DNA from 4 places in the Arthrobacter tumbae genome. Region 2 is predicted to be linked to each of the others. Evidence: riboswitches for the same ligand, from Rfam matches in the RefSeq annotation. Region 2 holds a riboswitch; each other region holds the start of a gene.
The links. A riboswitch is a leader RNA that binds a small molecule or an ion and turns the genes downstream of it on or off. The one in region 2 is predicted to bind S-adenosylmethionine.

Region 1 (2,194 bases), 2.7 Mb from region 2:
AACTTTCCGTCACGCAGCCCGACTCCGTGTTCTGCGGACAGATAGGCTGCCACGAGCCCGGCGTCGTAGCCGTTGACAGAGAAGTTCACCACGCCGATTGCATCGGTGCTGTCCGCGAAGATGCGGTGGACCGTGATGCCGGCAAGGTCGCTGAGCCCTGCCACGAGTGCATCCCTAAGTTCTGATTCGTGCGTCAGCCAGGCCTGCGCATCCAGGGCTGCGATGACCTCTGTTGCCTGTGCCAGCGCAGCTGCGCCCAGGACGTTCGGTGACCCGCCCTCGTGGCGCGCGGGGCCGGTTGTCCAGGACACCGAATCCACTTTCACGGCCTTCACTGCGCCGCCGCCGGCAAGGTGGGGCGTTCCGGTATCGAGCCAGTCGCCTCTGCCGACCAGAACGCCGGCGCCGAACGGTGCATACATTTTGTGGCCGGAGAAAGCCGCGTAGTCGATGCCGTCGCGAAGTAGATCCAGCCGTCGGTGGGGAGCAAGCTGAGCTGCGTCGACGACGATCCGCGCACCGTGCGCATGAGCCGCCGCTGCGAACCGGTCGATGGGAAGAACTTCGCCGGTCACGTTCGAGGCGCCCGTTACGGCAAGCAGGCTGATTCCGCCGGATTCCAGTTCCTCTTCCACAGCGGCGAGAGTTTCCTCGATCGTTCCCGCGGCGACGAGTCCACGATGAGGAAGCCGCAGCCAGGGCAGGAGATTGGCATGGTGTTCCAGATCGAGGTAAAGGACTTCGCCGTCTTCCGGCAGGCATCCGGCCAAAAGGTTCAGGGAATCGGTCGTGTTGCGGGTGAAGATGACCGCATCATCTTCCCTGCCGCCAACAAAACTCCGCACCGTCTTTCGGGCGTTCTCGTAGAGCGATGTGGAAATCTGCGAGGCGTAGCCGGCTCCCCGGTGCACACTCGCGTAATAGGGCAGAACGCTCTGCACATAATCATTGACCTGCTGCAGCGCCGGCGTTGAAGCGGCATAGTCCAGATTCACGTAGCGGACGGCAGTACCGTCAACCAGCGGCGCCTGAAGCTCAGCGCCCACCACTGACGCCAGCGGTGCAGCGGAAAGTTCGTTCTCAAGAAGTGTGTTGCTCACAGGAGATACCCCACGGTGGTTCAGGGGACCTGACTGGGTAGGCCCCGCGCTTGCCGAACCACGTTCTGGCCCGGCCAGGTCGTCACCCGGGGCACCCCGCCGCGGAAGGAGGGTTGCCGGCCAGCAAACCGGGGTTTAACGCTGGCACTCGTGACCTAGGAATTCAGACTAAGGCAGGCTGGGCCCGTCCGCCCGTTGTGTTACGCAATAAACTCAGGCGCCGGCGCTTTCCTGAAGCAGATCGTCCAGCGACGGGTTGAGCATCTTCAGGACGTCATTGTGCAGTGTGCTGTTGGTGGCCAGCGCGTTCCCGCCGAACGGCCCGTCCGCGCCTTCAAGTGAGGTGAAACGGCCGCCGGCTTCTGTGACGATGGGGACCAGCGCCGCCATGTCATACAGGTTGAGCTCAGGCTCACAGGCAATGTCTACGGCACCCTCAGCTACAAGGCAGTAAGACCAGAAGTCGCCATAGGCGCGTGTGCGCCACACAGAGTCGGTGAGCGAAACGAACTCGTCAAAATTGCCGCGCTCTTTCCAGCCGGACAGATTCGAGTAGGAGAGCGAGGCGTCCTCTAGACGGGATACGCTCGAAACCCGGAGCCGGCTGGCTGCGGCCAGCGACTTACCCATGAACGCGCCGGTTCCCGTTGCAGCCCACCAACGCTTTCCGAGAGCGGGGGCGCTGACGACGCCGACGACCGGGCGGCCCTCGTCCACCAGTGCGATGAGGGTGGCCCATACCGGTACACCGCGGACGAAGTTCTTGGTGCCGTCGATGGGATCGATGATCCACCGCCGGGAGCCGGCGCCGCTGCTTCCGTATTCCTCACCCAGTACGGCATCGCGTGGACGCGCGCGTGAGAGTTGCCCGCGAATTGCCTCTTCGGCCGATTTGTCCGCGTCTGTGACCGGGGTGAAATCCGGCTTGGTTTCTACCGCCAGATCCAGCGCCTTGAACCGGGACATGGTCTGGTCGTCTACGGAGTCGGCCATTACATGGGCAAGGCGGAGGTCATCGTTGTAGCTCTGGAGGTTCATACTCTTCAACCTATATGGTCAGGGTGCGCAGATGCGGGAGGTCCGGAAGCGGACGC
Region 2 (2,194 bases):
GGACGCCAGTTCAGCGGACTGACGCGGCCAGTAGAGGCGGTCGGAATCCACAGCGGCGATAAAGAACTCGGCCGTGGTGTCAGCGAGCGCAGAGCTGAGACTGCCACGGTCACGGGCAACGTCGTGGCTCATCAACGCTTCGGTGAGGATGACGTAGCTGTTGGCATCGAACCGGCGGACCAGCTTTTCCGCCTGATGATCCAGGTAGCTCTCCACCTGGTACCGGCCGCGCCCGCCCGGCACCGCAGAACCGAATGGCTCCTCCACACCTTGCGCTGCCCGGCCGAACCGGTGCACGAGTTCAGCCTCCGAACGGTACGTGATGTGCGCGATGCGCCGGGCAAGGCCCAGCCCATCCTCGGGACCGGCGCTTCCGTAGTAGTCGCCCCCGGTGAACCGCGGATCGAGGCGGATGGCCTGCACCTGCGTCTGCGCGAAGGCGATCTGCTCCGCCGTGCTCGCCGCCCCGCACGCAATGACAGCGCACCGCTGCACCCGCCGGGGATAAGTGACGGCCCACTCCAGCGCCCGCGCGCCTCCCATCGACCCGCCCAGCACCGAGTGCCAGGAGGAAATGCCGAGCAGGTCTGCGAGCAGGGCCTCGGCGCGGACGGAATCGCGGATGGTGACAAAGGGGAACCGTGAACCCCACGGCAGCCCATTTGGGTCAAGCGATGCCGGCCCCGTGGACCCGTAACAGCCGCCCAGCATATTGATGGACACCACAAAGTAGCGGTCCGTGTCGATTGTCCTGCCCGGACCCACCAGCCCGTCCCACCAACCATCCTCGGCGGACTCACCGCGCGCTACATGCGAACTGCCGGTGAGCGCGTGCTCGATGAGCACCGCGTTGGAGGCATCGGCATTGAGCGTGCCCCATGTCTCGTAGGCAAGGACGACGTCAGGCAGATTCCCGCCCGTTTCCAGCGCCAGCGGGCCGATCCGGAGCCGCTGCACGACGACGCCGTCAACAATCTCCGCTTCCGGCTGCGGAACCGCTGTGGTGATGCCTGTCAAAACCCTGCCGCCTTACTGAATCGCGCTTGCTCCTGCACACTGCGTGCAGGGCCTGGTCGTCACCCGGGGCACCCCGCCGCGAGGGAGGGTTGCCGGACAGCAAGCCGGGGCTGATGGCGGGCAGAACCCGCCGCACTGTCACTCGTTACCTCGTTCAAGCAAACCCGACCAGCCCGGGTGAGAGCAACTATTGTGACGTGCGGTGAAAGTCGGCCGGCGCTCACGAGGGCGGGCGGCGAAACGATGACCCGGCGCCCGAAGGCCGGCGCTCACGATGGCCGGCACCGCCAAAGATGCTTGAGTGGGGCCGCTCTCGTCTATGGGAAAACGGTCGGCCCCACTCAAGGGGGAGGCCCAGTGGGCGTCCCGGGCAGGAAGCTCCGGCGGTCTCGGAACCGGGCTACCTGTCAGAAGCAACTATCCGGCTCTGACCTTGGGTTTTGCTTGTGGCACCCGCCACCTGAATGTGACTTAGGTAACCCTTAGTCGAGGCGTCCATCACAAAGTGCCAAAATGGGGCCATGCGCCTGGATCATGTGTCTTATGCCTGCGAACCCGACGGTCTGACTGCTACTGCGGAACGGATTGCCGACGCCCTCGGTGTTGAATTCGTCAAGGGTGGAGTACACCCGCGGTTTGGTACCCGCAACATGATTGTCCCGTTGGTCAATGGCCAGTACCTCGAGGTCGTCGAAGTCCTCGACCATCCCGCATCGGACAAGGCTCCGTTCGGCCAGGCTGTGCGGGCACGGTCCGAGGCAGGCGGCGGCTGGATGGGCTGGTGTGTTGCCGTTGATGACCTCGCACCGTTCGAGGATCGCCTTGGCCGCAGTGCCGTTCCCGGGAACCGCAAGTTCCCCGACGGGCAGGAGCTGACCTGGCAGCAGATCGGCATCAAGGGCCTCATCGCTGACCCCCAGGTCCCCTACATGATTCGCTGGGACGACGGCACGGAATCCCTTCACCCGTCCCACGCTCGGGCCGCGTCAGCGCGCCTCAGCGCACTGACCATCGCCGGGTCCGCTGAACGCGTCACGGAATGGCTCGGCACTCCCGTCAGCCACCCCCTGGATGACGTCGACGTCGAGTGGATCGCTCCCAACGGCACGCCCGGCATCATGTCAGTAGCGTTCGAAACGCCGAAGGGTGCAGTCCGGATCTAGTGCGGGACTTTCGC
Region 3 (2,194 bases), 1.1 Mb from region 2:
TGTGCTCACTGTGCGCGGTCCGGCAGCCTGTAGCGCTACGGAGCGTCCACCCGTCGGCGTCCATAGCCAACGTTGCAGTGTCCGCCATGACCCACGGCTCCAGCGCCAGCAGAAGCCCCGGGCGCAGGACGTATCCCCTGCCGGGCCGTCCAGTGTTTGCCACGTGTGGGTCCTGGTGCATTGTCGACCCGACGCCATGACCCCCGAATTCCGTATTGATCGGATATCCCGCTGCACTGAGGACTGAACCGATGGCAGAGGAGATGTCGCCGATACGCGCGCCCGGTCTGGCGGCGGCAATCCCTGCAGCCAGTGCACGTTCGGTGGCATCGATCATCGCAACGCTCTCCGCCGGCTCTGACTCGCCAACGATGAAGCTGATAGCCGAGTCTGCGACGATTCCGCGCTGGGAGACGGCGAGGTCCAGGGAGAGCAGGTCGCCGTCGGCAAGCGAGTAGTCATGGGGCAGGCCGTGGAGCACGGCATCATTGACGGACGTGCAGATATAAGCGCCGAACGGCCCGCGCCCGAACGGCGGCTCATAGTCGACGTAGCAGGACACCCCGCCTGCCTCAGCGATCATCGCTTTGGTCCACTGGTTGATGTCCAACAGGTTTGTCCCGACCGTGCTGCGGCTCTTCACCGTCTGCAGGATGTTGGCGACCAACGCGCCCGCTTCCTTCGCCCTGGCCAACTCGCTCGGATTCAGAATTTCAATCATGTAGATGACCCTCTCACGCAGCCGATGTCCGGATGGACCACTGCTTTGTTACGACACATATTGCGCCGGCCCCAGGTAAAGGCGTTTAGTGGAATTCCACCATCCCGAGCGGCCGAGAGACCTGGATCGTTGACGCCGCAGCAACCCTTACCTGCTTGCAGGAGAACGGGTGCTACTGCCAGGAGCGATGGAGTCATACATGAGCACCGTTCTTCGAGCGCACCGTACCCAGGCCACTTCCACCGAGGGCAACCAGACACTGCCGCTGACTTTCTCTTCGCTGACCCGAAGTTTCGGGAGCGGTAGCGAGCAGCACGTGGTGCTTCGCGACATCGACCTCGAGGTTGCAGCAGGTGAGGTTCTCGCCATTGTGGGCGCCAGCGGTTGCGGGAAATCGACCCTCCTGCGAGCCGCGGCAGGGTTGGACGCACCCACCAGCGGCGCAGTACTCATCGACGGCACTGCGGTCGACGGGATCGACCCCCGCTGTGCCGTCGCCTTCCAGGAACCCCGTCTCCTCCCCTGGCTCTCGCTGCGGGACAACATCGCAATCGGTCTGCCGAAAGGAACCAGCTCGGCGGCAGGCAAGGCCAAGGTGGAAGAGCTCCTTGGCCTCGTGGAACTGGGCGGCTTCGCCGGTCACCGGCCCCGCGAAGTGTCCGGAGGCATGGCCCAGCGGGCATCGCTGGCGCGTGCACTGGCACGCAACCCGGGTGTCCTGCTCCTCGACGAACCCTTCGGCGCTCTCGATGCCCTGACGCGGCTGAAGATGCAGGACCTCCTGCTGCGTATCCACCAAACCACTCCGACCACGGTCCTGCTGGTCACCCACGATGTCGACGAAGCGCTACAACTCGCCGACCGGGTGATCGTCCTCGCCAAGGAACCGGACCTCCAGGGTGCAACCATCAGCCGCGTGCTGGAGGTTCCGGGTGACCGTCCGCGGGACCGCGGCTCAGCCGAACTTGCCGCGCTACGCAGTTCGCTGCTGAGCAGCCTCGGCGTCGACAGCCACCAGCACTAACCGCGCACCTGCGGTTAGTCCGCAGAGCCGCATCCCGGCGCGTGTGGCGCCCAAACGTGCCGCCACCGCGCCGATACCCCAGAACACAACGCATACCGTCCCCACGCATTCTCCGAAAAGGATCACCATGAAGAGCACAGCCCGTATCCAGATCGCCGCCACAGCCGCCATCGCGGCCCTGACCCTCAGCGGCTGCGTTGCCGGCGAGAACGCCGACGGGTCCGTCGGCGAAGCAGCAGCCCAGACCGGCGGAGAACTGACGGTCGACTTCGCCACCTACAACCCGCTCAGCCTCATCATCAAGGACCAGGGCTGGCTCGAGGCCGAGTTGGAGGACGAGGGCGTCACCGTCACCTGGGTCCAGTCCGCCGGTTCGAACAAGGCCAACGAACTGCTCCGCGCCGGTGAAGCTGATGTTGCCTCAACGGCCGGTTCGGCAGCGCTGATGG
Region 4 (2,194 bases), 2.1 Mb from region 2:
GTCCACGAAGACTGTCTCCACGCCCCAGCGGGGCAGGACCTCGTTCAGGATGACAAAGCAGGAGCCGAACAGGCTGCGGGAGGCAACTACCCGGTCACCGGCCGCGAGGAGTGCACCGAGTGCGGTGAAGACGGCGGACATGCCGCTGGCGGTGGCGAAACACGCCTCCGCTCCCTCGAGCAGGCGGAGTCGTTCCTGGAACATGGCGACAGTCGGGTTCCCGTACCGGGAGTACACAAACCGGTCCACCTCGCCGGTGAAGGCCGCCTCCGCCGCCGCAGCGGAGGAATACACGAAGCCCGAGTTCAGAAAGAGTGCCTCGGACGTCTCCTCGAAGTTGGACCGTGCCAGCCCGCCACGCACCGCAAGGGTGTCGGAGGACCAGGCGGCGACGTCGTCGTCCGGGCGTTGGATCCGGGGGTAGCCGCCGTTGCCGGCGACGGGCTCACGGCTCGCCGCCGGAGAGAACGACGACGGCGCGGGCTCACTCACGGGCGCGGGCTCACTCACCGGCGTCGTCACGGTCCGCTGCCGGCAGGGCAGCGCCGGTCGGTCCTGTGGTCTCTGAATGCGTGGTTTCGGTATGCACTGTGGTGGCCAGGCCGCTGGAGCGCCAGCCGCCGTCGGCCTCGAAGCCGTGCAGCACGTTGTACGCAGTGTGACCGGCAGCGGTTGCGTTCTGCGCTGCGGCCACGGAGCGGACGCCCGAGCGGCACAGGAAAAGCAGCTCACGGCCCTTGAGGCCGTTCAGCTGGTTGAGGAAAGAGACGTTGCGGGTGCCGTCGGAGCGGTTCCACTCGAGGAAGAGAGGTACGGTCCCGGCGTCGGTGAGGTCGGGGACGCCGACTGCCTGCCACTCCTCAACCGTGCGCACATCCACGAGTACGGCGCCCTTGCTGACGCGCTCAACGGCATCACGGGGAGTGATGTCGCCGGCGTAACCGCCGACGGGCCGGGACTGTGTCCGGGAATGGGGGGTGGAATGCGATGTCACTGTGTCTCCTCACGCTGTGCACGCTGGTGATCATGGAACCTGATCGTTGTGCCGAGTAGTCACCTGAGGCACCCCGCCGTGAAAGAGGGTTGCCGGCCAGCAAGTCAGGGCTTGGCACTGGCGCTCGTTACTCCGGAATGAACGTAGCACCGGCGATGGTACGGCTGCCACGCTGGGCCGTAACGTGCGGTAACGCCTGCGGCGCTCTGAGCTGCGGGCATGGGCCAAAGGTGCCGGTGCGTGGCAGGTTCGTGGGCCAAAGGTGCCGGTGCGTGCCAGATTCGTGGGGACGTCCCCACGATCCTGCCGATTCCCGGCGCGTTTGCCGTCGAGCTGGGAAACAGGCGCGTTTGCGGTCGAACTGGGAGGCCGGCGCGTTTGCGGTCGAGCTAGGAGACGGACTCCACGAGACCGCTCAATTCGTCGGTCAGCTCCGGCGAGACCGTCACCGGCGTTCCGTCGATGGACCCGACCTCGGCGAGCAGACGCACGCTCGAGATCAGCCAGACGCCGTCAGAGACGAACAGGTCTGGTGGCACCAGCGGACCGTAACCCAACTCCCAGCCAGCCTCGCTCGCAGCGGTAAACAGTGCGCCCTGGGAGGTGCCGGGCAGGATTCCGCTCTCCAGCTGCGGCGTGATGAGGTGCTTGACCCCGTCGATTACCCGCGCGATCAGGACGGTCGACGTCGGGCCCTCGAGGACCTTGCCGTCGGACGAGGTGAAGATGACATCATCGGCGCCGCGCGAACGGGCATAGCGGACCGCCGCCATGTTCACCGCGTAGGAGAGGGTCTTGGCTCCCATCAGCAGCCACGGAGCACGCTGGGCGACGGTGCTGTCGTAGCCGCGGTCAAGCAGGAGGACCGACAGCCGCTGTCCGCGCAGCCCGTCCGGTACGGCGGACACCTGGACCCACGCGGTGGCTCCCGCGGCTGGTTCGCCACGGGTGGCTACGAGCTTGACCACGAGTTCACCGTCGTCGTCGGCTTCGGTAAGCGCGGTGGTGATGGCACGTTCCCAGGCGTCCGACGACGGGACGTTGAGTTCCAGCGCGGCGGCGGACGTCGCCAGCCGGGCGAGGTGTGCCTGCAGTTTCCGGGGAGCGCCGTTGACGGCGAGCATGGTCTCAAAGATGCCGTCACCCCGGGTGATCCCGGTGTCGGTGACCATCAGCTGCGGCTGTGCTGCGTCAGCGATG

Region 1: linked by a shared signal. The riboswitch ahead of JOD47_RS01270 (aminotransferase class V-fold PLP-dependent enzyme) and the one ahead of metX (homoserine O-acetyltransferase MetX) in region 2 are both predicted to bind S-adenosylmethionine.
Region 3: linked by a shared signal. The riboswitch ahead of JOD47_RS09235 (ABC transporter ATP-binding protein) and the one ahead of metX (homoserine O-acetyltransferase MetX) in region 2 are both predicted to bind S-adenosylmethionine.
Region 4: linked by a shared signal. The riboswitch ahead of JOD47_RS04365 (rhodanese-like domain-containing protein) and the one ahead of metX (homoserine O-acetyltransferase MetX) in region 2 are both predicted to bind S-adenosylmethionine.

What each region holds. Positions count from the first base shown of each region.
Region 1 is NZ_JAFBCC010000001.1:270,193-272,386, reverse strand. It holds gene JOD47_RS01270 (aminotransferase class V-fold PLP-dependent enzyme) at 1-1,100, opposite strand, end outside; SAM riboswitch class IV at 1,142-1,256, opposite strand; gene hisN (histidinol-phosphatase) at 1,314-2,138, opposite strand.
Region 2 is NZ_JAFBCC010000001.1:2,966,478-2,968,671, reverse strand. It holds gene metX (homoserine O-acetyltransferase MetX) at 1-1,017, opposite strand, end outside; SAM riboswitch class IV at 1,035-1,167, opposite strand; gene JOD47_RS14020 (VOC family protein) at 1,539-2,180, shown strand.
Region 3 is NZ_JAFBCC010000001.1:1,911,072-1,913,265, reverse strand. It holds gene map (type I methionyl aminopeptidase) at 1-721, opposite strand, end outside; SAM riboswitch class I at 818-915, shown strand; gene JOD47_RS09235 (ABC transporter ATP-binding protein) at 921-1,745, shown strand; gene JOD47_RS09230 (aliphatic sulfonate ABC transporter substrate-binding protein) at 1,873-2,194, shown strand, end outside.
Region 4 is NZ_JAFBCC010000001.1:913,728-915,921, reverse strand. It holds gene JOD47_RS04370 (O-succinylhomoserine sulfhydrylase) at 1-414, opposite strand, end outside; gene JOD47_RS04365 (rhodanese-like domain-containing protein) at 503-994, opposite strand; SAM riboswitch class IV at 1,001-1,126, opposite strand; gene JOD47_RS04360 (aminodeoxychorismate lyase) at 1,384-2,194, opposite strand, start outside.